3 regions of the Planctobacterium sp. R6 genome follow, and region 1 is predicted to be linked to each of the others. Evidence: predicted binding sites of a transcription regulator. Region 1 holds the regulator's gene; each other region holds the start of a gene.
The links. The regulator MetJ, encoded in region 1, represses methionine synthesis genes. The targets are predictions, from matches to a motif close to TAGACGTCTAGACGTCTA.

Region 1 (11,019 bases):
TGCAGTGCAAATTAACTCTATATCTGGTTTCTGTCTGACTAAGTTAGACGTATTGGATGGCCTGGAAGAGCTGAAGATTTGTGTCGGTTATAAAGATGCTGACGGCAATATCAAAGATGTGCCTCCGATGGCGGCCGATGGCTATGAAGCCGTTACTCCTGTGTATGAATCCATGCCGGGCTGGTCAGATAATACTTTCGGTGCAAAAACAATTGACGCACTACCCCAAGCGGCGAAAGATTACATTAAACGCATTGAAGAAGTGACAGGTGTGCCGGTACATATAGTCTCTACCGGACCTGACAGAAATGAGACCATCATTTTAACTCATCCTTATGATGCCTAATTAAAAAAGCCGCTTGTTAGCGGCTTTTTGCTCTAAGTTGGTTTTTCAGGAGCTACGATGGACGCGAAAACGTTAAATACCATTCCCGATATAGTAAATCGCCTGCGCAATACCTATGCCACAGGTAAGACTCGCTCGTTGCAATGGCGTATTCAGCAACTGCAGCAAGTGAAGAAGATGACACTGGATAACGAAGATAAAATTCGTGACGCCTTACTGGCCGATCTGGGCAAGTGTCAGCTTGAAGCCTGGAGTGCTGAAATTTCCTATATTGCTACGGAAGTGGACCATACCATTAAGCACCTGAAAAAATGGATGAAACCTCGCAAAGTCAAAACGCCCTTAGTGGCTATGCCCGGTAAGAGCTACATTCAACCAGAACCTCTGGGTGTGGCTTTGATTATTGGTGCCTGGAATTATCCCTGGCAACTGGTAATTGCCCCTTATGTCGCTGCGCTGTCTGCCGGTAACTGTGCCATTTTAAAGCCTTCTGAATTGGCAGCGAATACGTCAAAGCTTATGGCGGAACTGGTACCCAGATATCTGGACGGCGACGCAGTAGCGGTGGTCGAAGGGGGGGTAGAAGAATCTACAGCGCTGTTGCAACAGCGCTTTGATCACATCCTGTATACCGGTGGCGAAGCTGTCGGTAAAGTGGTTATGCGAGCGGCGGCTGAGCATCTCACACCGGTGACGTTAGAGCTGGGAGGAAAAAGTCCCTGCATCGTGGATAAAAGCGCCAATCTGGATGTATCTGTTGCCCGCATTGCCTGGTGTAAGTGGATGAATGCCGGGCAAACCTGTGTCGCACCTGATTATGTGCTGGTGGATGAGAGTGTAAAAGAGACTTTTATCGCTAAGTTGCAGCAAAAAATGCAGGAATTTTATGGCGAAGATGCCAGTAAAAGTGCCGATTATGCGCGTATAATCAATCAGCGTCACTGGTCGAGGATCATGGGCTTGCTGGATGGGCAGACGGTGTTGTCGGGCGGCGTGGGTGACCAGGACAGTCGTTTTATTGCACCAACCCTGGTCGCTGAACCGGATCCGGAGTCACCGCTCATGCAGCAGGAAATTTTTGGTCCGATCCTACCCATTTTGACTTATCGCAAGCTCGATGAAGCCGTGCATTTTATCAATCAGCGGCCTAAACCTCTGGCCATGTACATATTTAGTAAAGATAAATCCGTTTCTCAAAGCGTACTGCAACAAACCAGTGCTGGTAGCGTTTGTGTGAATGACGGCATGATGTTTATGACCAACCAGGACCTGCCGTTTGGCGGAGTCGGTACCAGCGGCATGGGCAGTTATTGTGGTCAGGCGGGTTTTGACACCTTCAGTCATTTAAAAGCGGTGATGGAGCGTAGCTTCGCCTTGGATGTAGATGTCCGTTATCCACCCTACACCGATAAAAAGCTTAAAATGTTAAAAATGCTGTCCTGAGTAGTAAAGGTAAAACTATGCTGAACCCGTTTCATCTTGCCATTCCTGTCCACGATTTAGAGGCCGCTGAGAGCTTCTATGGGGAGATTCTGGGCTGTGAAAAAGGACGCTCTTCCAGCAACTGGATCGACTGGAACTTTTGGGGCCACCAGTTGGTGACTCACTTAGACAGAAGTATGCAACTCAACGAAACCATTAATCTGGTGGACGGCAAGGACATTGGCGTCCCGCATTTTGGATTAGTGCTGGATTGGGACGACTGGCAGGCACTGCAGACTCGCCTTAAGACTAAGCAGGTACCATTTGTTCTGGAACCCTACATCCGCTTTGCCGGAAAACCAGGCGAACAAGGCACTTTTTTTATTAAAGACCCCTCCGGCAATCGCCTGGAGTTTAAATCGTTTAAAGACCAGGCCTATTTGTTTGCCACTTAATTTTTTAACGAATTTGGCGCGATTATTCGTACCACTTTAGTCCTTTGTAAGGATTATGTTTTAAAGCATCCAGACGCTGTTGCAGATCACCACAATGTATCTCTAACTTGTGGCCATCAGGGTCCAGAAAATACAGGGAGTCTCCTTCGCTGCGATTATCTTGCCAGGTGCCGAATCCCGCCGCTAAGATACTTTGTTTCAGGCCGTCAAACTGCCCCTCGGTAACTGAAAAGGCCAGATGGGAGTAATCTTGTGAGGGCTTGGCTTGCCCCAGAGACAAGCACAACCAAATCCCGGGTGATGAAAGATAAGCCCCCTTATCCCAACTGACTTCAGGTTTAAACCCAAGTACATCGCTGTAAAATTGCAGGGAAGTATCCAGACAATTCACCGAAAAGGTGATGTGATTTATTCCTGTAAGCATAACGTTAGCTTATTGCCGCATTGAAGCCCTGAACAAATCCATCAATAAAAGCTACAACAAAACTGCTCAGGTTGTTGAATGAGGCAACAATCAGTAAGAATGCCATCAGAAAATAAACCATTTTTCGCTGTGTTACGGTGAGTGTTTTCATTGTGTTACGTACCATTGGAAAGACCATAAGATGCAAGTTACAGCAGAAGATAATGTAATTCACCTGTACTAAAGTACAGTTTTTCAGCAGGCATAAAAAAGGGCAACCTAAGTTGCCCTTTGCTGTGGAAACGGTTTATTTAGACCCGTTCAAAGATGGTGGCGATACCTTGTCCTAAACCAATACACATGGTGGCCAGGCCGACAGATTTGTCATTGGCTTCCATCAGATTGATTAAGGTAGTGCTGATACGCGCACCGGAACAACCCAGTGGGTGACCTAGTGCAATAGCACCACCATTGAGGTTAACCATCTCGTCGTAGTTATCCATCAGGCCCAGTGCCTTGATACAGGACAGGGCTTGTGCTGCGAACGCTTCGTTAAACTCTGCCAGTTCAATATCTTTGATATCCATACCGGCGCGTTTAAGTGCCTTTTGAGTGGCAGGTACCGGGCCGTAACCCATGATTGCCGCATCACAACCCGCCACACCCATAGCGCGGATTTTCACTCTGGGTGTTAGGCCCAATGCTTTGGCTTTATCAGCAGACATTACCAACATGGCTGAGGCACCGTCTGAGATCGCAGAAGAGGTACCGGCGGTTACCGTACCATTAGCTGGATCAAATACCGGGCGCAGGCCTCCGAGTGTTTCCACTGTGGTTTCCGGACGGATTACTTCATCATGGGTGACGCTTACCAGAGCGCCATTGGCATCGTGGCCTTCAGTGGCAACGATTTCGTTGTCCCAGCGGCCTTCTAACGCTGCAGCGTGGGCTTTCTGATGAGAGCGGGCACCAAAGGCATCCTGTTGTTCACGGGAAATACCATTTTGTTTGCCTAACAGCTCGGCAGTTAAGCCCATGCTACCTGAGGCCTTGGCAGTGTATTTTGCCAGGCCTGGGTGGAAGTCTACGTTAAAGTTCATAGGCACGTGGCCCATGTGTTCAACACCACCAATCAGGTACACATCGCCAGCACCTGTCATGATACCGCGTGTTGCATCGTGCAGTGCCTGCATAGAAGAACCGCACAGACGGTTAACCGTGACTGCTGCCACGTGACGCGGAATGTCAGTTAACAATTGTGCGTTACGGGCGACGTTAAAGCCCTGTTCTTTGGTTTGCTGTACGCAACCCCAGATAATGTCTTCGATATCAGCCGGATCTAAGGCCGGATTTCTGGCTAACAGTGAATTCATCAGATGAGCTGATAAGGTTTCAGCACGAACGTTTCTGAATACACCGCCTTTAGAGCGCCCCATAGGGGTACGAATGCAATCTACTATTACTACTTCTTTCATGATAGTTCCCCCTTATCCGCAGTATTTCTGGTTGTTTTTGGCCATTTCGCGAGTGCCTTCAGTCACCTGATACACTTCACCCAGGTGGGCAAACTTGTCTGCCAGTGCCACAAAGTTGGCAACACCCATGGTATCGATGTAGCGGAAAATGCCGCCTCTGAACGGCGGGAAGCCCAGGCCGTAAAGCAGGGCCATGTCGGCCTCAGCGGCGGAATCTACAATGCCTTCTTCCAGGCAGCGAATGGCTTCATTGGCCATTGGGATCATCAGACGTGCAATGATTTCGTCAGCTTCAAAGTCTCGCTTGTCAGCCACATGCGCGCTCATCAATTCGTAAGCTTCTTCCGCTGGCGTTTTTTGCGGTTTACCGCGCTTATCCAGACCGTGGTTGTAGAAGCCTTTCTGGTTCTTCTGACCATAGCGCTCCGCTTTATACAGCAGGGTCACTGGGTCGTTATCCACTTTCTTCATGCGCTCAGGGAAACCGTCAGCCATAACATCTGCGGCGTGGTCGGCGGTGTCGATACCCACAACGTCAAGCAGATAAGCCGGGCCCATTGGCCAACCGAAGATTTTTTCCATTACTTTATCGACTGCTACGAAGTCAGCACCGTCCAGCAGTAACTTGCTGAAGCCGGCAAAATAAGGGAATAACACGCGATTCACTAAAAAGCCCGGGCAGTCGTTGACCACAATCGGGGTTTTACCCATTTTCAGGGTCATGGCCACCACGTTGGCGATGGTTTCATCCGTGGTCTTCTCCCCGCGAATGATTTCCACCAACGGCATTCTGTGGACCGGATTGAAAAAGTGCATACCGCAGAAACGCTCCGGGTTTTCCAGGTTTTCTGCCAGTGCGTTAATAGAAATCGTCGAGGTGTTGGAACAAATGATGGCATCTTTGGCCACGGTCTGTTCGGTTTCTTTTAATACGATCCCTTTAACTTTGGGGTTTTCCACTACAGCTTCGATGACGATATCAACGTTTTCCAGCGCCTTGTAGTCCAGAGTTGGTACGATGTTGTTCAGAGTCGCCGCCATTTTCTTGCTGTTGACTTTGCCTCGCTGCATACCCTTATCGAGGATTTTGCTGGCTTCATCCAGACCCAGTTTTAATGCTGGCTCTGCGATGTCTTTCATGATGGTCTTGGTGCCTTTAACGGCAGACTGGTAGGCAATACCACCGCCCATGATACCAGCGCCCAGCACACCTGCCTGTTCAAAGGTTTTAGTGGCTTGTTTGGCCTGCTTTTTACCTTTGCCTTTTACTACCTGGTCTGCCAGGAAAATACCTACCTGGGCCGTAGCGGCCTCAGATTTGGCTAGTTTTACAAAGCCTTCGTTTTCCAGCTTCAACGCGCCTTCGCGATCCAAAGTAGCGGCTTTCTCAAGGGTTTCTACCACCATATGCGGTGCCGGGTAATGTTTACCTGCCTGCGCAAATACCATGCCTTTGGCAGTGGCGAAACTCATCATCATTTCGTTGCGATTCAGCTTCAGAGGCGATTTTTTCGCTGTGCGACGCGCCTGCCAGTCAATCTTTCCGGCGGCTGCATCGGCGGCCATCTGATTGGCAACCGCCACCAATAGCTCTGGTGCGGTAGCGGCATCAATCGCACCTTCATTCAGGGCTTTTTCCGCATTGCGGTCTTTACCTGTGGTCATCCACTCCATGGCGTTATCGGCACCGATAACCCGTGGCAAACGCACAGTACCACCAAAGCCAGGCATCAGGCCCAGTTTAACTTCTGGCAAGCCGATGGCGGCAGTGCTGTCTGCAACCCGCAGATCACAGGCCAGCGTCATTTCACAGCCACCGCCCAGCGCGAAGCCATTAATGGCGGCAACAGTAGGGAAGGGCAGATCTTCAAAACGGTCAAATACTTTGGAGGTATTGGCTACCCATTGCAGCAGCGTTTCTTCGGGCTCTGCAAATAAACCGGTGAACTCGGTAATATCGGCACCGACAATAAAGGTGGACTTGGCGGAACGCACCACGGCGGCTTTGATATCAGCGTTAGATTCTATGGCAGCACACAATTCATTTAATTCTGATACAGTTTGCTGGTCAAATTTGTTGACGGAGCCTTGCGCATTGAAAACAATATCTGCGATACCATTTTCATTCAGGCTGGCTTGTAGGCATTGGCCTTCAAATAACATTGGTTTCTCCTGTGCTTTTTCAGAGCCTTTAACCAGATTGAAACAAAAAATCACTGGCACGGTCTGATGTAGGGTGGCAACATTGTTGTTGAAGAAATGTTAAATTTCAACCTAAATTCAAACAATTGTTTGAATTTTTAATTTCATTTTGTTTCGAACGGTATAAAAGCCGTTACCTAAGGCCGCGAATTTGCTCGCAGTCTGAAGGCTAAAGATAGAGAGAATACGACAAAAAAGGTAGTCAATGCGTGCAATAAAACAGGGCGTTTTTTTACTTTCTGTATCGATGTTTTTACTGGTCTCTGTCAAAGGTGCAGCGCAGGCGGTTGCGCCTGAGCAGTTGCGGGAGTGGTTTGAACGTGCTGAACAAATCGCACACCGGCCAAATAGTAGTGAGTACAAACTACTAAAACAAAACCTCAAAGATTATCCGCTGTGGCCCTACGTTACCTACAAAACGCTGTTACGTTACCCCTATATTTCCAACGAAAATGCCATCGCGGAGTTTCTGACAGAATACGTAGACACGCCAATGGAACGTCCATTGCGCAAGAAATGGTTGCAACACCTCGCTCGTCAAAACCGCGACGATCTGTATTTAAAGTATTACGCCGAGGTGGGTGATACTGCGCTCTTGTGTCAACGCATCGCTTTCGATATTGCCAGACAGGGGCTGGACACCTATCTGGAAGAAATTCAGTCGCTGTGGTTGGTGGGAAAATCACAACCCAATGAATGTGATCCTTTGTTTGACCAATGGCGGGATGCCGGCAGAAGAAGTAAAGACATTGTATTACAGCGCATCGAGCTGGCCGCTGATGGCGGCAACAGCACCCTTATTCCCTATTTAAAGCGTTTGTTGCCGGAGTCAGAAAAATATCTGGCGGATTTGTGGTTGTCGGTGCGCCGTTCGCCCAGCATGCTATCGCGACAGTCGAAGTTTACCGGCGTACGCCCAGCTATTGAAACGCGCATTATTACCTATGGATTACGCCGTTTGATCTGGCGCGATCCGGAACTGGCACTGGAGACATGGCGGGATTATGCCCGTAAGTTCTCTTTCAGTGCAGAGCAAAAGCAAGCGATTACTGAGCGTTTTGCTATCGCTTTGGCCTCAAAAAATCACCCGCAGGCAGAAAGCTGGCTGGAAAAAGCCAGCGGCTTGCAGGAAGAAGACGTGTACCTCTGGCATTTAACTCACGTTTTGCGGGAGCAAAACTGGCACCATGCGCTGGAAGTACTGAGGGCTATCCCGGATGGCATGACCCAGGATCTGATTTTTCAGTATTGGGAAGCACGCTCCCTGGAGTTACTCGGCAATCAGGACGCTGCAAACAGATTGTTCACCCAGCTGGCGCAGAATCGTCATTATTATGGTTTTATGGCCAGCGGTAAGTTGGGCATGGAAGTGAATTTACAAAACCGCCCCTACCAACAACAGGAAACTCAGTTCAGGCAACTAATGGCCAAACCTGCTATGCAGCGCATAGTTGAGTTTATTCAACTGGAGCGCAAAACCTCAGCTCGTCGTGAATGGAATATGTTGATCCCGACGTTGCCTACTGAGCTTCAGCAACTGGCAGCTGCGCTCGCCAGTCAGTGGGACTGGCACGATCAGGCGATTCACGCCTTTTCCAACTCCGGTTATCTCGATGACGTAGAAAAACGATTTCCGTTGGCCTATAAATCGGATCTGATGGCCAGCGCAGAGCGCAATGACATCAGCCCGGCCTGGGCCTTTGCCATTGCCAGAAGAGAGAGTTCATTTAAACCGGATGCCCGTTCGGGAGCAGGTGCTTACGGGTTGATGCAGGTGCTGCCCAGTACCGTACAATACATGGAAAAGCGCAAAATTCGCGCCCGACAACTGTACGATGCGCAGTTCAATCTGGATATGGGCACTCAATATATGAATTACCTGATGCAGCGCATGGATAAAAATATTGTACTGGCGACAGCGTCTTATAACGCCGGCTGGCACCGGGTGAAAACCTGGGTGCCGGAAGGTCAGTCTATGGCAGCAGATATCTGGATTGAGAACATCCCATACCGGGAAACCCGCAATTACGTAAAGGCAGTGCTGGCTTATAAACAGATTTATCACCTGCTATTGGGCAATGAATATAATTACTTTAAAGATTATGCCCAGATGACAATAGGTGGAGCCGGAACCTGACAGTTAACCATATTTAATGGCAACGACTTTGGGCTGTAACATTTACACTCCGGAGATGGCGAGATACCATCATTTATTATTCCTCATTCGTTTCGTAGCAGAAGCTACCCTATAAGAAGGAGCCGCCTTTTATGTCAGAACTCAAAGCCCAATTTCAACAACACATCGCCGTGATGCAGGCACGTACCCGTGAGGCTTTGCAGCGCGAAGGGCTTGATGGCATTGTGATTCATTCCGGACAGGGCAAAATCAAGTTTCTGGACGACAATTATTATCCGTTCGCCGTTTCTCCCCTGTTTAAAGCCTGGCTGCCGGTGGTTGATAACCCCAACTGTTGGTTAATTCTGGATGGCGAATCAAAGCCGAAGCTGGTGTTTTATTTGCCGGTGGACTTCTGGCACAAAGTGCCTAAAGAGCCGAACGACTTCTGGACTGACGAATTCGATATCCATTTACTGGCGAAACCCAATGCGGTGGAAAAGTACCTGCCTTACGACAAAGCAAAGCACGCCTATCTCGGCGAATATCTGGAAGTGGCCAGTGCACTGGGATTTAGCAATGTTAATCCGGATCGGGTCTTACATTATCTGCACTATCATCGCGCTTACAAAACCGATTATGAAAAGTACTGTATGCGTGAGGCGAACAAGATCGCTATCCAGGGCCACCGGGCCGCAGAACAGGCGTTCAGAGCGGGCAAAAGCGAGCTGGATATTCATCTCGCCTACCTGGCAGCGACTCGCCATACCGATGAGCAATTGCCCTATCCCAGTATTATTGCCCTGAATGAAAATGCCGCCATCCTGCACAACAGCGTGCGGGATATCGACGCACCGCAACAGAGTCGTACTTTTTTAATTGACGCTGGTGCGCAATATCATGGCTATGCGGCAGATATCACCCGTACCTATGTTCAGCAGGATGGGGAGTTTGCTGATCTGATCCGGCACATGGATCAGGTAAACCTGGATCTGATTGATATGCTCAAACCCGGTATTGAATATGCGGATCTGCAATTTAAAGCCCACGAAAAGGTAGCGCAGTTGTTGTCAGATTTTGGCATCGTTAACCTGAGTGGCGCCGATACCCTGGAGCAAGGCATCGTTTCCACCTTTTTCCCGCATGGGATAGGTCACTTTTTGGGATTGCAGGTGCACGATGTAGGTGGGCACATGGCGGATGATCGCGGCACGGCTAAACCTTCACCTGAGGCACATCCGTTTTTGCGTTGCACACGCACAGTTGAAGCCGATCAGGTGTTTACGGTTGAGCCCGGCCTCTACTTTATTGATAGTCTGCTGGCGGATTTACGGAGCACCCCGGAATCTAAATATATCAACTGGGATAAAGTGGCAGAATTAAAACCTTACGGCGGAATTCGCATTGAAGATAATGTGATTGTCCACGCTGACAGAAATGAAAACATGACCCGTGAAGGGGGATTGAACTAAACGCTATGAGTTAGCGCAAGGAGTCGCTACGCGGCTCCTTCAATTTACCGGCTTAATCTTCATCCTCTTCAATTTCAATGCCTTTTTCTGCCATGATGCGTCTGGCTTCTTCCGGAATCTTATGGGCGTTTTCTTTGGTTAAATCATTGTCGTTGGGCAAAGGCTGCCCGGTAAACGCATGCAAAAAGGCTTCACACAATAATTCCGAATTAGTGGCGTGTTTCAGGTTGTTAACCTGGCGTCGGGTACGCTCGTCAGTGAGTACCTGCAATACCTTGAGCGGTATAGAAACCGTTATTTTTTTAACTTGTTCACTCTTTTTTCCGTGTTCTGCGTACGGATCTATATAGTTACCATTCCATTCTGCCATGGTGGGAAACCCTGTTAATGATTATGAGTCAGAAGCTTTAATTCTAATGACTCTGGGAAACTAATCAATATTAGATGGCTAAACTGCTTGACGTCCAGACGGTGTTTAATTACATTTAGCCATCTAAACGTCTAAATTGCTTAAGGTTAACATGGTTTCGTACGCGCAGGGCATAGATGCTCTTAATCAGACTTTGTCTGAAATCAAAAATATTCAGGTGTCTTTTGAGTTTTTCCCACCTAAAACTGAAGCCATGCAACAAACTCTCTGGAATTCTGTAGAGCGCTTAGCGCCGCTTAATCCCAAGTTTATGTCAGTTACCTATGGTGCTAACAGTGGTGAGCGGGATCGCACTCACGAAGTGGTTAAGCGCATTCAAAACGAAAAGGGTATCAATGCAGCCCCGCATTTAACCTGTGTGGACGCTTCACGGGAAGAACTGGTGCAAATTGCGCAGGATTACTGGGAGTCGGGCATTCGTCGGATTGTGGCGCTGCGAGGCGATTTACCCGAAGGCTCAACTGAGCACCGCTCCTACGCGGTTGATTTGGTGAAATTACTCAAGGAAGTGGCTGACTTTGACATTTCTGTGGCAGCCTATCCGGAAACCCATCCCGATGCCCCTAATTCGCAATTTGATTTGCTTAATCTGAAACGCAAGGCTGAAGCCGGTGCAACTCAGGCTATCACTCAGTTTTTCTTCGACGCCGAGGTGTTTTTGCGTTTCAGAGATCGCGCCGCAGCCGCCGGTATTGATA
Region 2 (11,019 bases), on a different contig from region 1:
GCAGTTTCAAACATTTTACTGGCCAGCCTCTCAACCATCGGATAACACGGTGGTATTACTTTCAGGCCCAAATGATCACTGGAATTCCGATGCCGCATGGTGGGTAACTGTAGCCCCGTTACTGCAAAAGCAATTTAACGTTCTGGCCATCGACAGACCGGCAATCGGTTTGGGCAGTGAATCGCCGGGCCTTGGTTATATCGCTTTTGCCAGCCAGGTTGATACCGCACTCAAAGAATATAGGGTTAAGCAGTTTTCGATATTGGCCTTTGCTTCATCCAATATGACGGTTTTAAAACTGTTATCTGATTACCCTAAGTGGTCTCCTGAGAAGGTGTTACTGGTGGACCCGGATGTATTAACCGAGTTTTCTGTGGCACGTTATCAGTCCGATGCCAGCCCTTTTGTTGAAAACCAGCAAAAGTACGCTGAATTTCTATCTGAGGGCAAATATATTGCGCGTGTACAGGAAAAGAATACCGTTGAACTGGAACACATCAAGCAATTGGCTCCGAATCTGAGCGAAGCGCAACAAAGCTGGCTGCAGCAGATTATGGAGGCCCGTGAGCAGATCCCGAATCAGGTGAACTTATTTCAGGAGATAGCGGTTTATGGCGAGGATCTGCAGACAGCAAGCCAGCTGACCTGGCCGGAAAAAACAGCAATTGTGATTGTTGATACTGATTTTGAACAGGGCTATATCAACCGCAGTGATGATGCTGAAGCCATTGAAGGTTTGCAACAATGGCGTAAAGATGCGCGGGCTCATTACAAAGCATTGACCAAAGCCAACCACAGACAGCTGCTGGTACTGGAAAGTCAGGAGCACCTGGTGATGATTGAACAACCTGAATTGTTTTTACAGTTGTTGCAATAATCCGGTTTCGAAAAAGCCAAAAATTGGTTTGACTGATGCAGCCTGGGCCTTCAGTCGCCACCTCCGCAGCCACTGCTGCATCCGCTGTTGTCTCCTGAACAACTTCCTGCACAACCACTACCGCAACTGATATGTGAGCCGCAATAAGGGTGCCTGCCCGCTTTGCTACAATCAAGGGCATAGTTGAAGCCATCGGGTATATTCAGTTTAGCATCAAGGGCAAATAACAAGGGCAGTTTGTGTGGGGATTTGGGCTGGATGTTTTCTCTGAAACAGGCGATACGCCAGGCGGTTTTTATGCCTTTTTGTGCTTCTGTGGCAGATTTCATGGCCTCAGCGGGTGTGTGATGTAAAAAGCGGCCAAAACTGCGCGAGCAAAAATTCTGGTACAACCGGGTAAAGAGAATAAATTCGTGCCAGGCTACATCAACCACCTGGGAGGGCATGGATACCCTCTTTCGACCGGCTATATTACAAATATGAAAATACCCGCGCAGACCATCCATCACCATATCAACCTCTGCTGAATCCAGGTGCGGGTATTTGTCATTCACTTTCTGTGCGATGCTGGCGGGAAATTCAAAATTATCGATTAAGTTTTCTCTTTTGAGCCGACGCGCGTTTTTGACTATGGCAATGACAGTCAGACAAACAATGACGATAAACGCCACAATGAGAAATTGCGCCATTGCACTTTACCTTCTGTGTTCAGACATTGTCAGACTTGTCGTGAGCACCTGATACAGATAGTCCATATTAAAGGGTTTGCCCACATGGTTCACGAAGCCTAATGCCTGATAACGCTGTATGTCATCTGCCATGACATTGGCTGTCAGAGCAACAACCGGGACTTCGGGGTTAATTTGCTGGATTTGACTGAAAGCTTCAATGCCATCCATTTCGGGCATCTGAATATCCATGAGTACAATGTGAAACTGCTGGGCTTTGAAAGCCTCCACAGCCAGCCTGCCATTTTCAACCAGGGTAAGGGCGGCGCCGGTCTTTTCCAGCATAGATTCTATGATAGCCTGGTTAATTTCATTGTCTTCTGCTATCAGCACCTGAACGTCACTCAGATCAGGAATACCTGTCGGTGTTTCATCATTGCCAGCGGTTTGCAGGTCAGTTTGTGCTAATGGCAGGGTAACCTGTACCGATGTTCCCTTGCCTTCATCACTATCAAGACTGATCTCGCCATTCATTAAATGTACCAGGCTGACGGTTATCGACATGCCTAATCCGGTACCGCCATATTTTCGGGTGGTTGAGGTATCGGCCTGAGTAAAACGCTCGAAGATCTTACGTTGTGCAGCTTCGCTCATGCCAATACCCGTGTCTGAAACCGTGAATCGGATAGCCATATTGCCTTGCTGCTGCACGGTTTTGAGTCCAATACTGACACTGCCTTCATGGGTAAACTTGACCGCATTTGATGCCAGGTTAAGCAATATTTGCCTGACCCGGACAGAATCACCTAACCAACCATCAGGGAATCCGGGCACTATTTCCGTTTTTAGCTGAAGACCCTTTTTGCCGGCGGCAGGGGTTAAATCTGCACTCACCGAATCGACCACTTCCACCATTGAGAACGGTGCGCTTTCCAGCGAGAGTTTATTGGCTTCTATTTTTGAAAAATCCAATATGTCATTAATAATCGTTAACAGCGACTTGGTCGAATACAGGGCTTTGGACACCAGTGGTTGCAACGTTTTATCTTGCAAATCTCGCTGTATCAACTGCAGTGTCCCTAAAATTCCATTCATGGGTGTGCGAATTTCATGGCTCATGTTAGCCAGGAATTCACTTTTTGCTCTGGAACCTTCCTCAGCTTTAAGCCATGCGCTTTTCAGCTCTTGATTTTGCCGTTTTATTTCTTTCCTGGAGCGATTAATGATTTTTGTGGATTGACTATTGAAATATCCGACATTACAGCAGTAGAGGTAAATACTCGTGGCGGCAATAACTTTTCCACTGAAAGGGGTGTACTCAATTAATTCAAACCCAAGCCACAATCCACCTGACAGCATTCCCAGCAACATAAGCAGGATAGCGATAGCGTAATTTTTTAATCCACCTGCGATAAGGCTATTTAACGAAGTTACAATTAATAATGCGAATACTATCCACAATTGAAACCCTACTACTGCAGACCATAAACCATAAAAAAAGGCATCGCAGTGTTGATTAATCAGCTCTGATTGCCGGGTTTCGCCAGCGAGTTTACTGTGCAGACGTGCAACATGAGGCCAGACTAAACAGTTAGCTATTAACCCTATTACCACATTGAAAGATTCTACAGGGTAAAATACCGCCAGCATCATAATCCCCATGATTACATAACCAATTATTCGGGGGATATACGATATTTGTGGTAACTGGCTTTTGTTTAATGAGTTAGGTCTTGTTACATTGAAGTTAAACATTGTTTATAGTTCAGACTCTCTTGCTAACGTTTCGCTGTAAAGTTTGAGATATCGAAGCACTTAAAAACCGAGTAGTACACTGGGTTTACTATTTATACTGGTAAATAGCAAATATTTTGTCTTTAAAAGAAAATCTTATCGCTATCTGATGGCAGGAAAATGGATTCAAAACTGAAGCGAGTCTTAACTTTCGCAAAATTGTCAAAAAATGGCTGTTGACATTTAGACGTCTAGATGGCAATCTCATCTCAAGTTCAATAAATAAGCTTGCACAGGCACTCAATCGGAAGACTCACATGCACCTTATCACCAGCATTATGATGACGATTATTATGACCGGCACCATCTCCACGGAGAGGGTCACTGGCTAGTGCAAGCATAAGAATAGCAAAAGCCCGTGACCTACCAGGAAACGGGCTTTTTTTTTAGGTTTTCAAAATTAGAGACTCTGTCGGAGTCAAAAGTTAAATCGGTAAAAAAGCGGTAAGCGGAGTGTAAAATGAAAGTATTGAAGTTTGGTGGGTCCTCGCTGGCGGATGCGGTCAGATATCTGAGTGTCAGGGATATCAGTCTGCAGGCACATGAAGAATCAGGTGCGGGGGTGGTATTGTCAGCTCCGAAAGGCGTCACTAATACACTGGAGACGCTGTGTCACAAAGCGGAGCAGGGTGAGAATTACGAGGTGGAATTTGCCGCTTTAAAACAAACCCTCACCAGTATCGCCTCCGACTTAAATGACTCTCTCGACAACTTCAATTATCAAGCACTTAACACCCTGATTACCGAAAAACTCAATGGTCTGGTAAAGCATCTACAAGGCATTGCTTTACTCAATGCCAGTCCGGCCGCCATCACCGCACAAATTTTGAGTCTGGGTGAATATGTCAGTGTCAACATATTCAGCCAAATCCTGACCGCTTCAGGGGTAAAAAACCATATTATTGACCCGGTAGAGTATGTTGTTGCAGAAGGCGATTACCTGGACTCTATCGCTGACCTTAGCGCCAGCCGCGCCCGTTTTGCCGAGCTCAATACCGATAAAGATTGTTTGTTGATCATGCCTGGCTTTGTGGCGGCAAATGATGCCGGAGAAAAAGTCACTCTGGGGCGCAATGGCTCTGACTATTCTGCTGCCATTTTAGCTGCCTGTATTGACGCTGAGTGTTGCGAAATATGGACCGATGTTGATGGTGTGTATAACGCAGACCCGCGTCAGGTAGAAGGTGCAGTACTACTTGATAAGCTGACCTATCAGGAAGCGATGGAGTTATCTTACTTTGGTGCCAAGGTATTACACCCTAAAACCATTGGTCCTATCGCTCAATACTCCATTCCGTGCCTTATCCGCAATACCCTGAATCCTGCGGCACCAGGCACTTTGATCAGCCATGAAGCCAGTGAGAAATGGGTCCAGGTTAAGGGTATTTCCCTACTGGAAAACATGTCTATGTTCAACATATCCGGGCCAGGTATGAAAGGCATGGTGGGCATGGCTGCACGGGTTTTTGAAGTGATCTCCAACGCCAATATTTCTATCAGCCTGATCACGCAGTCTTCTTCTGAGTACTCCATCAGTTTTTGTATTCAGGGTAAAGATCAGGAGCGGGCCAGAAATGTACTGGAAGATGCCTTTGCTCTGGAAATTGACAACCATCTGTTAGAGCCAATTCAAACCAAGGAAAACCTGGCGATTGTGACATTGGTTGGCGATGGTATGCGTCACACTAAAGGTTTGGCTGCCCGCTTCTTTAGCGCACTGGCGCAGGCCAGGGTGAATAATGTGGCCATTGCCCAGGGGTCATCAGAGCGTTCTATCTCAACGGTTATCGAAGCCAGAAAAGCGAAAAAGGCAGTGAAGGTGATCCATCAGAATTTTTTCTCTAACCTCCACACCATTGATGCTTTTTTGGTGGGGTGTGGCACCGTGGGCGCGGAACTACTTAACCAAATTAGCAAACAACAAGCCGCGCTGTTAAAGCGCGATATCAGTCTGCGGGTTTATGGTATCGCTAACAGTCGTAATTTGCTGTTAAGAGAGGGCGGTATTGATCTGGCGAATGGCTGGCGTGAAGCACTGGAAGCCAGTGAAGAAAATCTGGATGTCAGAACCTTACAGCGATTTGCACATGACAATAGTCTGGTAAACCCGGTGATCATCGACTGCACCACCAGTGATGATATTGCTGAGCAGTACATCGATTTTATGGAAGCCGGTTTTCACGTAGTGACACCCAACAAAAAGGCCAATACATCAGACCTGGCTTTTTACAAAAAGCTAAGAGAGGTGGCACGTCAGAACAATCGTCAGTTTCTCTATGAAACCACGGTAGGCGCAGGCTTACCGGTGATTGATAATCTGCAGAACCTGATCTATGCCGGGGACGAATTATTGCAATTTGAAGGAATCCTGTCTGGTTCGCTGTCTTTTATCTTTGGCAAACTGGATGAAGGACTAAGCATTTCTGAAGCCACCAAAATTGCCATGCAAAACGGGTTTACCGAGCCTGACCCCAGAGACGATTTAAGCGGTATGGATGTGGCCCGTAAACTGCTGATCATGGCGCGTGAGTCAGGTCTCAAGTTGGAGCTGTCAGATATCAGTATTGAATCTGTAATACCGGAGTCTTTTGACGCTTCGGGTTCGGTGGACGAGTTTGTCGCCAGATTACCGGAGCTGGACAACCATTTTGCGTCGCTAATCGACAAAGCTGCCTCAGAAGGCAAAGTGCTGCGTTACGTGGGAACCATCAAAGAAGGGCACTGTGCGGTGAAAGTGCTGGCAGTCGATGCAGTTCATCCACTTTACACTATTAAAGACGGTGAAAACGCGCTGGCCATTCACAGTCAATATTATCAGCCAATTCCCTTCGTGATCCGAGGTTATGGCGCAGGAGCTGAAGTAACCGCCGCCGGTGTATTTGCCGATGTGTTGCGCACCATGCCCTGGGCGGGAACTCATTAAGTGTGCGTTGTAGTACATTAATTCCCGCGTTAAATTAAAACTAAATATTAGGCATAAGGCGACACTGTACAATCCGATTGGGTGTGGTAGCCTTATGACCCTTTTATCAAATTGATAGGAAAATCTCGATGAAGCACATCGCCTACGCGCCTGCTTCGATAGGAAATGTCTGCCTGGGTTTTGATATCCTTGGCGCTGCAATTGCCCCTATAGATGGCTCACCGTTGGGTGACACGGTAACACTCGAACACGCTGAGCAGTTCAGCTTATCTGTTGTTGGTCGGTTTGCTCATAAATTGCCAACCGATACCTCCACGAATATTGTGACTCACTGTTACAATGCCTTTCACGAAAAGCTAAAAGCGCGCAACATCGAAGCGCCAGCCTGTAAAATGACCCTCGACAAGCACTTGCCCATCGGCAGTGGTTTAGGCTCCAGTGCCAGCTCCATCGTAGCGGCCCTGGATGGTCTGAACAGCTTTTACGACACGCCATTCAGTGAAGATGAGATGCTGTTGTTAATGGGGGAGCTGGAAGGACAGATCAGTGGCAGTATCCATTACGACAATGTTGCCCCCTGCTATCTGGGTGGCATGACATTAATGGTGGAAAATGGCGAACAAATTACCACGCAGCTACCAGTGATAGACAGCTGGTACTGGGTAAGTTGTTATTCCGGTATTTCGGTGTCCACTTCTGCCGCTCGCGAGATTTTACCGAAAGAAGTCAGTGTTAAAACTGCATTACAATTTGGCAAGCAATTGGGGGTGTTTGTTGATGCCCTGCATCAAAACAATGGCAAGCTGGCAGCCAGCATGATGCAGGATGTGATTGCTGAACCATACCGTAAGAGTTTGTTACCTAAATTTGATGAATCCAGAAAATTTGCGTTAGATAATGGTGCGTTGGCCTTTAGTATTTCCGGGTCAGGTCCCACTGTCTTTGCCGTATGTGAGAGCCTCGACGAGGCCAATAAAATAAGTGACTGGCTAACCGAAAATTATATCCAGAACGAAGATGGTTTTAGTCATGTCTGTAAATTGGACCTGAAAGGTTCAACAGTTGTGAAGGAATCTTAAGTGCAATTATTCAATCTGAAAGACAATAGCGATACCGTTAATTTCTGTGAGGCCGTGCAAAAAGGCCTGGGTAAGAACCAGGGTCTGTATTTTCCAAAAGACATCGCACCATTAGCTGATGTCGAAGCCTTGCTACAGCAACCCTTTACTCAGCGCAGTGCAGCCATTCTGTCGCATCTGATTGGTGATGATATCCCCGCTGATGTATTAGCTGAATTAGTGGAAAATGCGTTTTGTTTTCCGGCGCCACTGGCACACGTAAAAGATGATATCTATTGTCTTGAGTTGTTCCACGGTCCGACCCTGGCATTTAAAGACTTTGGTGGCCGCTTTATGGCGCAGTGTTTGTCACACCTCACCAAAGAAAAAGCCAACCCCATTACTATTCTGACCGCAACCTCAGGAGATACCGGCGCGGCAGTGGCGCATGCGTTTCATGGTATCGACAATATTCAGGTGGTTATCCTGTATCCCAAGGGGAAAATCTCCACCTTGCAGGAAAAACTGTTTACTACCCTGGGCGGCAATATTCACACTGTCGCGGTAGAAAGTGACTTTGACGCCTGTCAGCAGCTGGTCAAGGCGGCCTTTGACGACCCGGAAGTGCGCGATGGTTTGCACCTTAATTCTGCAAACTCTATTAATATCAGCCGCTTACTGGCTCAGGTTTGTTACTACTTTGAAGCCTTTTCGCAGGTGCCAGAAGATAAACGCAGTGACGTGGTATTTTCTGTGCCCAGCGGTAATTTTGGGAATTTAACCGCTGGCATGATTGCCAAAGCGCTGGGACTGCCGATTAAGCGCTTTATTGCTTCTACCAATAAAAACGATACCGTACCACGTTACTGGGCTTCCGGTGAGTGGGCGCCTAAACCAACAGTGGCCACTATGTCTAACGCTATGGATGTAAGCCAGCCCAATAACTGGCCGCGTATTGAAGCCCTGTTTGAATACGGTTACCTGGACAAAGAGATTTTATCTGCTGAAGCTATCGACGAAGAATACACTCAGGTGGCGATGCGCCAGCTGATGAAAGACGGCTATGTTAGCGAGCCTCACGCCGCTATCGCCTACAAGAGCCTGAAGCGTCAGCTGCTGGAAGGGGAAACCGGTATTTTCCTGGGCACTGCGCATCCGGCTAAGTTTAAAGAAACGGTGGAAAATGTACTGGGACAACCCATCAGCTTGCCGCAACCTTTGGCTGAATGTGCCGGCAAAGAGATTCTTTCCGCCAATAAGGATGCCGCCTACGAGACGCTGAAAGCCCATCTGTTTGAAATTCTTAAGTAGCTATGACCCGTTGGAAGGATGTTTTAGGCGCCGAAAAACAGGCGCCTTATTTTCAACAAATTCTGCAATTTGTTGAGCAGGAAAGGCAGGCCGGCAAGAGCATATTCCCACCTCAGGCCGACGTGTTTAACGCATTCAAAGCCACTGAGTTTGACAAAGTTAAAGTGGTTATTCTGGGGCAGGATCCTTATCACGGACCCGGTCAGGCCCATGGACTGTGCTTCTCGGTAAAGCAGGGTGTGAAAACACCGCCTTCGTTGCTCAACATGTATAAGGAATTGAAGCAATCGATTCCCGGTTTTGAGATCCCCTCACATGGCAATTTGCAACCATGGGCAGAGCAGGGGGTATTGTTGCTCAATACTGTCCTCACTGTTGAACAGGGCAAAGCCCATTCCCACAGCAAGATTGGCTGGGAGCAATTTACGGATAACGTTATCGAAGCGCTAAATCAACATGGGCAAGGTCTGATCTTTATGCTTTGGGGCAGTCATGCTCACAAAAAAGGCGCTCATATTGATAACCAAAAGCATTATGTGCTAAAGACGACACACCCGTCACCGCTATCTGCTCACCGCGGCTTTTTAGGTTGTGGTCACTTTATCCAATGCAACCAACTTCTTGAGCAACAGGGACTAAGCCCCATTAACTGGCAGGTCTGATATATCAGAAAGCCGAACATTGCGGGCGCTACAGATCAGCCCGCAATAATTTCCTTATCGTCAAAAACCAAAAAGCCCCAATAACAGGGGCTTTTGCGGTCAGATGTCGATTTGGCTTAGTTCGTACTCATTGAACATGTCCATGTCTTCGAGTTCTTTGCGAAGCTTATATTTGTCCTTGATAGCTTCAATTTCACGCCACATGCGCTTTTTCTTACGAGATTTTGTTGAGCGAGTTTCTTCGTCTAGTTTGGACATTAAGTCATTCTTATCCACGGTAAACTCCTTACATCACACCGCTAAAAATACCGGCTTAACAATAGTTTAACAGCCAGTTTCGATACCTGTTTTATCACAGGCGAGGTAAAAGTAAAGGGCTAATGTTAACTTTTTATTAACAAACCATGAAACTAATAAGAATGGAATAATAAGTGACTGAAAAATGAACAGTTAACGGGTTTTTTGTGGGGGAGGTTCAACAATTGAAGGTAAAATGATCAAAATGGCAGGAGTTTAAAGCGAAAATGCCATGGCTACAGGGACACTGCAGTTCGTCACAGACGCGCTGCAGTGTCTCTGTGATGTTATTTCAAACTGTCAACAAAGCGAGCTATCAGTTGGTTAGTCGAGGCGTCAAATCCAGGAGCACTGTCTTCAGACTGAATTTTATCCAGAATTTGATTCCCTAATACCTTACCTAATTCAACCCCCCATTGATCATAGGAATTCACTCCCCAAATTGCCCCCTGCACAAACACTTTATGCTCATAAAGCGCAACCAGTGCGCCCAGGGTTTTAGGGTCCAGTTGCTCAAATAACAGGGTATTTGACGGTTTGTTGCCCGGCATGGTTTTGTGGGTGGCCAATACTTCAGCTTCTGCTTTTTTGACCCCTTTGGCTTTTAAAGTTTCCACTATTTCTTTGTGGGACTGGCCCTGCATTAATGCCTGGGATTGCGCAAAACAGTTAGAAGCTAACATTGCGTGGTGAGTATTGTCCTGCTTTGGCACATTGAGTGGCAGCATGAAATCCGCCGGGATAAGGGTATTGCTTTGGTGAATAAGCTGGTGGAATGAATGCTGGCCATTTGTGCCTTCACTTCCCCAGACTATCGGTCCGGTTTCATAATCGACAGTTTCATCACCGGCTACCTGTTTCCCGTTACTTTCCATATCCAGTTGCTGTACATAAGCAGGAAAGCCTCGCAAATAGTGATAATAAGGCAGCAATACATAACTTTGGGCATTAAAGAAATTGCGATACCAAAGCCCAATCAGCGCCAGAATCACTGGCAGATTTTGTTCCACCGGAGCTGTCTGAAAGTGGCAATCCATTTCGTAGGCACCTTTGAGCAGGGCTTCAAAGTGTTCCCAGCCGATGGTTAATGCCAAAGGCAGCCCTATGGCTGACCACAGTGAATAACGACCACCTACCCAATCCCACATAGGGAAGATGTTTTCTTCTGCCATACCAAATTCAGTGGCCGCTTTGATATTGGAGGATACCGCCATAAAGTGTTTGGCAATGTCGGCTTCAGTGCCGCCCTGGGCCAAAAACCATTTTTTCGCCGTCAGGGTATTTTGCAAGGTTTCCTGAGTACTGAAGGACTTTGACGACATCAGTATCAAGGTTTGTTCTGCGTCGCGTTCGGCCAACACATCCTGAATATGGCAGGCATCAACGTTTGCCACAAAATGCACTTTGACATCCGACTGCCAATAAGGCT
Region 3 (11,019 bases), on a different contig from region 1:
AACGCCATTTGCTGCCGGGACTTTCTTTGACTTCAACTCTGGCAGTATTCCCAGCACCTTTTAACACCTCAACGGTAGAAGGAATATCCTGCCCTGCATAGCCTGGAAAACCATGAACGGTCAGTCCTCCGGTATGAGTCAAAAGGTGCCGCAGAGTTACTGGATTGTCTTTCTTGAGTTTCTTTCCTTCAACCTTCCATCCCTTAAGGTACTGATTTACATCAGTATCCAGGTCAATCCGGCCCTCTTCCACCAGTTTGAGTGCAGCCAGCGCTCCTACCGGCTTACTGATAGAACCCGCCTGAAACAATGTATTTTCATCAACTTTTAAACCAGTTTCAGTGTTTGCAATCCCCCAAGCTTTGGCCCAGACAAGTTTGCCATCTTTTATCACCGCCACACTAGCACCTGGCAAGTGAATTTCCTGCATTTTATCGGTGACTGAAAGTGGCTTTGAGCTTCTGAACAGAAAAAAACCGTCATCTTTAAGATTGTTTTCAATAGCCTGAATATCTGTGTTATCAGCAAATGTCTTAACGTTAAAAAACGTTGAAGCTAAAAATATTGAGGAACAAAAAAGAAGGGATTTACTTAGTTTATTAGTTGGCTTGCTCAAAATCACGTCCTGTTAGTTTTGTATACAAGGGGTAGAGTTTTACACATGTTAACACCAAATCCCAGCGCGTATTCCAGTGATATTACAGGGACACCCACTCTAAAACTTGGGATGGCGGTTTCTTAATATGGGTGTCTAGGTAAAAGTTACCAGCGCGTATTCCAGTGATATTGCAAGGACACCCACTCTAAAACTGAGGATGGCGGTTTTTTAATATGGGTGTCTTAGTAAAAATAGCCGATTTTTAGTATGGGTGTCTCGGTAAAAATTAGTATGGGTGTCTCGGTAAAAGTTACTGTTTTTCGGTGGCTTTTAAGGCGAGAAACTCCTGTGCTTGCGCTGACAGGCATCGGTTAGACAGGTAGGATTTGCCGGAGGGTAAATACAGTAACCAGCCCGCCGAGGTTTGTTGGATTTTAGTAATATCCTGCCAGGTAATTTTACTATTAACGTGAATGGAGTGACTTTTAACAGCTTCCTCATCGATGGTGAGTGTCACTTTATTATTGGCAGCTTTACTGATCATTTGTCTGGCTAACCACCAGGCTTTGTGAAACCGTACACTCAGTGCTTCCAGTACCCCTAAACCAATGATAAACCAGGCGATATAGCCGCTGATTTCAGTAGCCAGTAATATGCCACTACCCACTAAGGCCAATATCAGGGCTTTGATGTAACCCGGTTTAACAAAGTCATCCGTAACCGACTGATCATAAGTTTCACTGAAGTGACTCTTATCCAATTTGTAAGTGGTCGAATATTGAAATGCTTCAGCCATGGGATACTCAAATTCTCAAAACACCATTTTATCCGGCTTTTGCCCCATTTACAGCATCAAGCACCGATAAAATGTTCGACCGTCTTTGGGGGAATAGCCGCACCAGTGACCGCTAAAAAAAGTTATACACCAGTGTGATTGCCGTTTCAGTGTCCAGGTTTTCTGACCCCTCTTCCACCTCACTGTTGTGATTGAGGATCACGGACAATTTCATAGACATAGAACCATTAATCTTTGCTGACAAAGACGATTCAGCACGAGACTTGGTGTTGATCGAGCCAATTTCGGTACTCAGAATTTGTTTGATATTAGCTTTTTTCGAAATTTTCCAGCCATAATCTAGTTGCCCCCGTAATATAGGCCCGCTGACATCTTCGCCGTCCTGCAATTCCTGAAAGGCATAACCCGGGCCAATACTGTAGGTAAAGTGGCTATTGGATTTTTTGAACCATTGACTACTCCAGCCAGCAGCAATAGTGGCCTGATATTCAAAGCTGCTGAAGCGGGCATCTTCATAAGACGCAAACCCAAACAACCGATTTGTGGGGTTGTCCAGTTTGTAATTTGCCTGCCCGGAAAGAAAGAAGCGCTGGGTACTGGTTTGAGCTTCTTCGTACTCTTCACCCGTTTCCTCGTCAGTGATCATCACATCGTCCTGACGATACAAGGCTTCTATAACATAATCATTACTCCAGCTTTGCATCTCGTGATGAGATCGCAAACTGCCTTTAAATGATGTTGTTTTGGTATTGCCGCCACTGAAAATCGATCCAAATTCGCCTTCCAGAGTAAAGTCTTTAGCGTCGTCTTCCGATGGTGATTCCGTTGCGATTACCGGAAGACTTAAAGACACAAAAGTTAAATAGCAGAAAGTAATTATTTTTTTCATTGTTCACCTGGCTCTTCGCGGTGAGCATTTTATGCAATCAATAGCGGGAAGTCTAGACGTCCGAATACGTATTCATGACAGGTTTAACCTGTGGACAGCCTTGGTGTTTAGTGGAAATAACAAGCGGGTAAATCAGCTTACCCGCCTGTAAATGGAGAGAAATTAAGTGCGGGATGCTGCAAAAATAGCGTCGATAGATTCACCCAGCATTTGGTTAAACTCAGCGTCAGATTGCTGTGCGGTTAAACCTTGTGCCAATGCACGGGAGAAACTGGCAATCATGCCGTGATTGCGCGCGATCATCGCGTTAGCTTCATCGCGTGAATAGCCACCCGACAGTGCCACAACGCGGATCACATTTTTGTGTTCCATCAGCACTTTGTAGAAGTTATCTTCCGATGGCAACGTTAACTTAAGCATGACCAATTCGTCATCCGCCAGCAAATCTAACTGCTCCAGAATTCTGGTGCGCATAATGGCTTCTGCCTGCGCTTTTTCCGGTGAATGAATATCCACTTCCGGCTCAACGATGGGTACCAGGCCTTTAGCACTGATCTGTTTCGCAACCTCAAACTGCTGCGCAACTACATCGCTGATCCCCTGCTCATTCGCCAGTTTAATCACTGAGCGCATTTTGGTACCAAACACGCCTTGTGCAACAGCTTTGTCCAGTAAGGCATCCAAAGCCGGCATAGGCTTCATTACCTGCACCCCATTTACTTCGTCGGCCAGGCCTTTATCCACTTTCAAAAAGGGGACAATCTGCTTGTTTTCCCACAGAAAGGCGGCACTCATTTTGCCTTCAATCTGACGATCCAGTGTATTTTCAAACAGGATTGCTCCTAACACTTTTTCACCGGTAAAGACAGGGCTGGTAATGATGCGGGTTCGCATGGCGTGTACCGTATCAAACATTTCTTCATCATTGCTGTAGGCGCTTTCATCGACGCCATATTGCAATAATGCTTTTGGGGTACTGCCACCACTTTGATCCAGTGCAGCGATAAATCCGTCAGTTTCACTGACCTTTTTCAACATTTCAGCGTTGGCTGGTAAAGCCATCGTAATTTCTCCTGAGTGCGAGCCCGCCAATTAGTGACCTAAGCCCATGGGTTTACAGTGGAAAATGTCCCTTTTGTGGTTCTTTATTCCCGTGATTTATTTCGTCTCGCCCCGATTATCCGGCGCGTTTCTCTAACATCGCAACTGCGGGCAACACTTTACCTTCCAGAAATTCCAGAAAAGCACCGCCACCGGTAGAAATGTAGGATATTTTATCGCCAATGTCATACTTGTCTACCGCTGCTAATGTATCGCCGCCGCCGGCGATAGAAAACGCCTCACTATTGGCTATGGCCAGTGCCAGCGCTTTTGTTCCTTCGCCAAACTGGTCAAATTCAAATACCCCAACAGGGCCATTCCACACAATAGTACCTGCGGCCTTAATCATTTCAGCGAGGCGACCCGCAGTTTCTGGCCCGACATCAAAAATCATATCTTCATCGGTAACTTGTTCAACGTCTTTCAAATGCGCAGCAGCATCTTCCGCAAATTTATCACCGACAATCACGTCCACCGGCACCGGGATATCTCCGCCATTGGCCTGCGCTGTTGCCAGTAAACGATTGGCTTCCGGTATTAGATCGGCCTCATATAGCGATTTACCGACATTGTGCCCCTGAGCGGCAATAAAGGTGTTGGCGATACCGCCGCCGACGATTAGTTGATCCACCTTGCTGGATAAAGACTCCAGCACGGTTAGTTTGGTCGAGACCTTTGAGCCCCCCACAATAGCCAGCATCGGCTTTTTAGGGTTGTGCAGCGCTTTGCCCAAGGCATCCAGCTCAGCAGCCAGCAATGGCCCGGCACAGGCAACCGGTGCATGTAAGCCAACACCATGAGTAGAAGCCTGCGCGCGATGCGCAGTACCAAACGCATCCATGACATAGACATCACACAACGCGGCATATTGTTTTGATAACACTTCGTCGTCTTTTTTCTCACCGACGTTGAAGCGAACATTTTCCAATACCACCAGTTCCCCGTCAGCAACTTCAACGCCATTGAGGTAATCTTTTTCTAATCTGACCTTATTGCTCAATGCGTCCGAAAGGTAATTTACCACAGGCGCCAGGCTAAACTCTTCTTCGTACTGTCCCTCTGTCGGCCTGCCCAGGTGCGACATCACGATCACTTTGGCACCGGCTTTCAGAGCCAACTCAATCGTTGGTAACGCCGCTTTTAAGCGGGCATCAGAAGTTACCTTACCGTCTTTTACCGGAACGTTTAAATCTTCCCGGATCAATACTCGCTTACCAGCGAGATCCAGATCGGTCATTTTGATAATGGACATGTTCGTAGTCTCCAAAGTTGTGTGTATTCAGTTTTATAATGCATCTTTATTATTTGCGTTATTGCATCATCGCCAGGCTGGTGTCTAACATTCGGTTGGCAAAGCCCCATTCGTTATCACACCATACCAGGGTTTTTACTAGTTTTTTATGACTCACCCGGGTTTGCGAACCATCCACAATACAGGAGTGCGGATCGTGATTAAAATCGCAGGAAACCAGGGGTTCTTCCGTATAGGATAAAATGCCTTCCAGGCGGCCTATTCGCGCCGATTCCAGTGCTGCATTGACGGTTTTAATGCTGACATCCTGACTAAGGGTGACACTTAAATCCATGGCAGTAACATTGATGGTGGGAACCCTGACAGCAATCGCTTCAAAGCGCCCGGCAAATTTAGGCAGTATCCGCTCTACCCCCAACGCCAGTTTGGTATCCACCGGAATAATGGATTGGGAGGCGGCGCGGGTTCTGCGCAGATCAGGATGGTAAGCGTCGATAACTTGCTGATCGTGCATAGAAGAATGAATCGTAGTGATAGTGCCACTTTCAACTCCAAAGTGGTCATCCAGCACCTGAATCACGGGCACAATACAATTGGTAGTACAGGAGCCGTTAGATACAATACGATGTTGCTTTTCTAACAGGTGATCATTAATTCCAAAAATCACCGTGGCATCCATATCAGCCTTACAGGGTTGCGAAAAAAGTACCTTTTTAGCGCCTGCGGCAATGTGTTTTTCGCCGTCTTCCCGGTCGCTAAACTCACCGGTGCATTCCAGCACCAAATCCACATCCAGTGCCTGCCAGGGAAGGTCTTCAATGTTGGCGTGATTCAGTAATTGTATTGCTTTACCGGCAACGGTGAGAGTGCGATTGTTCAGAGTGACGGGGAATCTAAAGCGACCATGGGAGGTATCGTATTTGAGGAGGTGAGCAATGCCTTCAGGCTCTGCCAGTTCGTTGATGGCGACAACTTCTATAATGGCATCACGTCCGGTTTCAAACAAAGCGCGTAGTACGTTTCTGCCAATTCGACCAAAACCATTAATGGCCACTCTTATCATGTTGGTTCCTGAATCTACCCCTTTTTGAAAACCCGGAGATACTACATCATTTCCAACAAAAAAGCAGGTCCGAAGACCTGCTTTAACTGCAATTAATTGAATTTCTGAGCGGGTTACAGAATTTCTTTTGCTGCCGCAACAACCGCTTCGCTGGTGATGTTGAAATGCTTAAACAAATCACCCGCCGGTGCAGACTCACCAAAGGTGTCCATACCCACTATGCGACCGTTTAGTCCAACAAACCGGAACCAGTAATCCTTGATACCGGCTTCAACTGCAACCCGTTTAGTGACAGCAGCTGGTAAAACAGATTCCTGATACGCTGCATCCTGGTTCAGGAAAACATCAGTAGAAGGCATAGACACAACACGTACCTTTGTGCCTGATTCGGTTAACGCTTGTGCCGCGTTGACCGTCAACTCTACTTCAGAGCCTGTCGCAATTAAAATGACTTCGGGAGTACCGTCACAGTCTTTCAGGATATAGCCACCTTTAGCGATAGCTGCAACCTGTTCAGGTGTACGCGCCATTTGCGCCAGTCCCTGACGGCTAAAGATCAACGAGGATGGACCATCCTGACGCTCGATTGCCGCTTTCCACGCCACCGCAGATTCAACCTGATCACAAGGACGCCAGTTCACCAAATTAGGGGTTAAACGCATGGAAGCCAATTGTTCTACCGGTTGGTGAGTGGGACCGTCTTCGCCCAGACCAATGGAGTCGTGAGTGTATACAAAAATTGAAGGTACTTTCATCAGTGCCGCCATGCGCACTGCGTTACGGGCATATTCCATAAACATCAGGAAGGTGGCGCCGTAAGGCTTAAAGCCACCGTGCAAGGTAATACCGTTCATAATGGCAGACATACCAAACTCACGCACACCGTAGTACAGGTAATTGCCACTGGCGTCTTCTTTGCTAACGCCTTTGCTGCCAGACCAGATTGTCAGATTGGAGCCAGCCAAATCGGCAGAGCCACCTAACAACTCGGGTAAAATTGGGCCATAGGCATTTAACGCATTTTGCGATGCTTTACGGCTGGCTATTTTCTCAGGATTGGCTTGCAAATCGGCGATATAGGCCTCAGCCTGCGCCTGCCAGTCGGCCGGTAATTCGTTATTCAAACGACGCTGTAATTCCGTCGCCAACTCAGGGTGAGCCGCTTTATAAGCAGCAAACTTTTCATTCCAGGCAGCTTCTTTTTGCTTGCCTGCTTCAACCGCATTCCACTGTGCAGCAATCTCAGTCGGGATTTCAAATGCCGGTGAATTCCAACCAAGACGCTCACGGGTTAAGGCAATTTCATCGTCACCAAGTGGTGCACCGTGGCAGGACTCCTGCCCTTCTTTATTAGGTGAACCAAAGCCAATCACGGTTTTACAACAAATCAGTGTGGGTTTGTCTGTTTCTGCTTTAGCTTGTTCAATAGCGGTGCTGATCTGCTCAGGGCTGTGACCATCAACCGCGCGAATTACATGCCAACCATAGGCTTCAAAACGCCCCGGTGTATCATCGGTAAACCAACCTTCTACTTCACCGTCAATGGAAATGCCATTGTCATCCCAGAAAGCCACCAACTTACCCAGGCCCAGTGTTCCAGCGAGGGAGCAAGCTTCGTGAGAAATACCTTCCATCAAGCAACCGTCACCTAAAAACGCGTAGGTGTGGTGATCGACCACGTCATGGCCTGGACGGTTAAACTGAGCAGCCAGTACTTTCTCAGCAATTGCCATACCCACGGCATTACTGATCCCCTGACCTAAAGGTCCTGTTGTTGTCTCAATGCCCGGCGCATACCCATATTCCGGGTGACCAGGCGTTTTGGAGTGCAATTGACGGAAGTTTTTCAGCTCTTCGATTGGCAATGCGTAACCCGTCAGGTGTAACAATGAGTAAATCAACATAGAGCCATGGCCGTTGGACAAAACAAATCTGTCTCTGTTTGCCCAGTCGGGATTCGCAGGATTGTGCTGCAAATAGTCACCCCAGAGTACCTGGGCAATATCTGCCATGCCCATAGGGGCACCTGGATGACCTGATTTCGCCTGTTGTACGGCGTCCATACTCAATGCTCTGATAGCATTGGCTAATTCTCTACGCGTTGGCATTATTACTCCTGTTCGCAAGCTATAGCACCGCTGGCATAGCGGTTTGGGAGGCATATTCTGGCCCAGGAGGACAATCGATGCAACGATATTCCCTAATCAATTCGGCTTTCTTTATTACTTTTATTTCTAGTGCCGATATAGACAAAGTACAGCAAGGGACTTTACCCCTTGTTTTGTTTACAACTCAGACGGACTGAAAAGCGGGCCCTAAAAAACCCGCAGGCGCCAAAAAATCTTGGCTGCCTTGTTCCCGGAAGAAGAATAAAAAATATAAATATGCTTACTTTTCAAACGCTTACATTTAGACATTTAGACGTCTAGAAGTAAACAATGGATTTTTTCCTTTTTTCCAGTACACTTGCCACTGTAAAAAAACGAATTAGTTAAAATTCATTTAAAAGAATCAGATAACGACAGAATCAGGAATCCCTATGGCAAAGCATTTATTTACTTCAGAGTCAGTCTCTGAAGGTCATCCGGATAAAATCGCGGATCAGATTTCCGACGCGGTACTGGATGCCATATTAGAACAAGACCCTAAAGCCCGTGTGGCCTGTGAAACCTATGTAAAAACCGGCATGGTCATGGTCGGTGGCGAAGTTACAACATCCGCCTGGGTCGACATTGAAGATTTAACCCGCAAAACTGTACGCGAGATTGGTTACGTTCATTCCGATATGGGGTTTGATGCCGACAGTTGCGCAGTGCTCAATACCATCGGAAAACAGTCCCCGGATATTAACCAGGGCGTTGACCGAAGCCGTCCCGAGGATCAGGGTGCCGGCGATCAGGGCCTGATGTTCGGTTATGCCAGTAATGAAACTGATGTGCTAATGCCTGCGCCGGTTACCTATGCCCACCGCCTGGTTAAAAAACAGTCTGAAGTGCGTAAAGACAATGTCCTTCCCTGGTTGCGTCCTGATGCCAAGAGTCAGGTAACGTTTGCGTATGAAAATGGCAAACCTGTTGGTATTGATGCCGTGGTGTTGTCTACTCAACACTGTGATTCTGTGAGCCTGAAAGAGCTGCAGGAAGGGGTAATGGAAGAAATCATCAAACCCGTGCTTCCGGCAGAATGGCTAAACGCTGAAACCAAATACTATATCAATCCAACGGGCCGATTCGTTATCGGTGGTCCAATGGGAGACTGTGGGTTAACGGGTCGTAAAATCATCGTAGACACCTACGGCGGTATGGCCAGACATGGTGGCGGTGCGTTTTCAGGTAAAGATCCGTCTAAAGTCGATCGCTCAGCAGCCTATGCGGGTCGTTATGTAGCAAAGAATATTGTGGCCGCTGGATTAGCCGATAAGTGCGAAATCCAGGTGTCTTATGCTATCGGTGTGGCAGAGCCCACTTCCATCAGCATTGATACCTTCGGTACCGGTAAAATTGACGACAGCAAACTCACTGACCTGATCAAAGCACACTTTGATTTACGCCCTTATGGCCTGATCAAAATGCTGGATCTGGAACGCCCTATTTATCTGGCAACAGCAGCTTACGGTCACTTCGGTCGGGATATCTTCCCCTGGGAAGCCACCGACAAAGCCGACGAGCTACGCGCCGCGGTCAACCTGTAAAGGTATTTTCTATTTCATTTCCTAAAAGGCTCGTTGTTGAGCCTTTTTTTATACCTAAATGTCAGACTGTGTTTATAATGAGAACCTGTTGACGATTTTTTTACATGGAGCTTAGTGTATGTCCTTCAGACGACTGTCAATCGCTGTTCTGCTTAGCAGCTTAGTCTTTTCCTGCGCCAAATCACCCACAGGGCGAAACACCATAAAATTGTTTTCCTCTGATCAGTTAAACGAAATGGGCGTGCAAGCCTTCGACAGCCTCAAATCAGAGGCCAAGGTATCTAAAGAGCCGGTACAAAACGCCTATGTCCACTGCGTTGCAGATCACATCATTAAACAGGTACCTAAAAGCACGTTTCCCGGTGAATGGGAAGTCGTGGTATTCGAAGATGAGCAGATAAACGCGTTTGCTTTGCCAGGCGGCAAAATTGGAATTTACACCGGCATACTGAAAGTTGCAGAAACACAGCATCAGTTAGCCGCCATTATCGGCCATGAAGTGGGCCACGTCATTGCAGAGCACGGTAACGAACGCATGTCGCAAAGCACTTTAGTGGGTGTTGGTATGGAAGTAACCAACCAACTACTGCGCACTAATGAAGTCAGCCACAATCAGGAAATCATGGCGGCAATAGGTTTGGGGGTCCAGGTAGGATTGCAATTGCCATTCAGCCGCACTCATGAGTCAGAAGCCGACTATATCGGTCTGGACTTAATGGCTAAGGCAGGGTTTAAACCCAGTGAGTCAGTTACCCTTTGGCAAAACATGGAAAAAGCCGCAGGCGGTGATCGTCCGATGGAGTTTCTTTCCACTCACCCTGCTCCGTCAACACGTATCAAACAATTGCAAAAAAATATGGCGAATGCCAATGCGCTGTACAAAATGGCGCCGGAAAAAGCCAACTGCGTACAGAGTTAAGCTACCTTCACATATCAGGTGACGGGTCAGCGCCCGTCACCTTCCCAGCGAAACAGCAAAGCACTCAGCGCTAAAAACAGCAATGTCATGGCCGTTAATGCCAGTACAGACACGCGTAAATCCCACAAAGAAGCCCCATCTGTCATAATACTGCGGGCCGCATCGACTAAATGTGTCAGAGGCAACATCTGAGCCACAGATTGCAACCACTGAGGCGCGCCTTCCAGGGAGAACCAGACACCGGACAAGATCATCATAGGCCAGGTTACCAGGTTGAGCAGGCCACCGGTTAACTCTTCGCTGCGACTGCGGCTGGCCACCAGCAACCCTAACGAAATCATACATATTGCCCCCAGAATGGCCGCAATAAGCAGGTCGATTGCCGAACCCAACATATAAAAATCGAACATCCAGTCGGTCACTAAAAACACGCCGGCTGACAGCGTGACCACAATAAACAAGCGCGACATCACCTGCGCTAAAATAAACTCAATAGGGTTTAACGGTGTGGCCTTCAGGCGTTTTAAAACGGATGCTTTGCGATAACGTACAATGACGTACCCGACCCCAAATAAACAGCTAAACATCATATTCATCCCCAGAATCCCTGGCAATACCCAATCCAGATAACGAATCGCTTTGCCGTCAATTGCCACCCGTTCAAAGCCAGAGGTTTTCGCTAAAAACAGCTGCTCCAGTGTATAGCCGGT

Region 2: thrA (bifunctional aspartate kinase/homoserine dehydrogenase I) is a predicted target of MetJ. The motif match lies at 3,516-3,533, and genes of this name have one in related genera.
Region 3: metK (methionine adenosyltransferase) is a predicted target of MetJ. The motif match lies at 8,110-8,127, and genes of this name have one in related genera.

The regions. Positions count from the first base shown of each region.
Region 1 is NZ_JBVTQY010000031.1:29,707-40,725, reverse strand. It holds gene AC0J20_RS17285 (adenylosuccinate synthase) at 1-346, shown strand, start outside; gene AC0J20_RS17280 (aldehyde dehydrogenase family protein) at 404-1,789, shown strand; gene AC0J20_RS17275 (VOC family protein) at 1,807-2,223, shown strand; gene AC0J20_RS17270 (VOC family protein) at 2,246-2,647, opposite strand; gene AC0J20_RS17265 (hypothetical protein) at 2,652-2,798, opposite strand; gene fadA (acetyl-CoA C-acyltransferase FadA) at 2,938-4,101, opposite strand; gene fadB (fatty acid oxidation complex subunit alpha FadB) at 4,114-6,264, opposite strand; gene AC0J20_RS17250 (transglycosylase SLT domain-containing protein) at 6,509-8,440, shown strand; gene pepQ (Xaa-Pro dipeptidase) at 8,572-9,891, shown strand; gene metJ (met regulon transcriptional regulator MetJ) at 9,944-10,261, opposite strand; gene metF (methylenetetrahydrofolate reductase) at 10,413-11,019, shown strand, end outside.
Region 2 is NZ_JBVTQY010000013.1:34,077-45,095, reverse strand. It holds gene AC0J20_RS10470 (alpha/beta hydrolase) at 1-877, shown strand, start outside; gene AC0J20_RS10465 (glycine-rich domain-containing protein) at 928-1,566, opposite strand; gene AC0J20_RS10460 (ATP-binding protein) at 1,573-3,300, opposite strand; gene thrA (bifunctional aspartate kinase/homoserine dehydrogenase I) at 3,800-6,262, shown strand; gene thrB (homoserine kinase) at 6,391-7,341, shown strand; gene thrC (threonine synthase) at 7,342-8,631, shown strand; gene ung (uracil-DNA glycosylase) at 8,634-9,293, shown strand; gene AC0J20_RS10435 (DUF3545 family protein) at 9,393-9,569, opposite strand; gene pgi (glucose-6-phosphate isomerase) at 9,878-11,019, opposite strand, start outside.
Region 3 is NZ_JBVTQY010000015.1:92,171-103,189, reverse strand. It holds gene AC0J20_RS11795 (serine hydrolase domain-containing protein) at 1-616, opposite strand, end outside; gene AC0J20_RS11790 (YcxB family protein) at 909-1,394, opposite strand; gene AC0J20_RS11785 (DUF481 domain-containing protein) at 1,507-2,283, opposite strand; gene AC0J20_RS11780 (fructose bisphosphate aldolase) at 2,446-3,345, opposite strand; gene AC0J20_RS11775 (phosphoglycerate kinase) at 3,461-4,636, opposite strand; gene epd (erythrose-4-phosphate dehydrogenase) at 4,695-5,699, opposite strand; gene tkt (transketolase) at 5,813-7,807, opposite strand; gene metK (methionine adenosyltransferase) at 8,239-9,390, shown strand; gene AC0J20_RS11755 (M48 family metallopeptidase) at 9,509-10,309, shown strand; gene AC0J20_RS11750 (ABC transporter permease) at 10,336-11,019, opposite strand, start outside.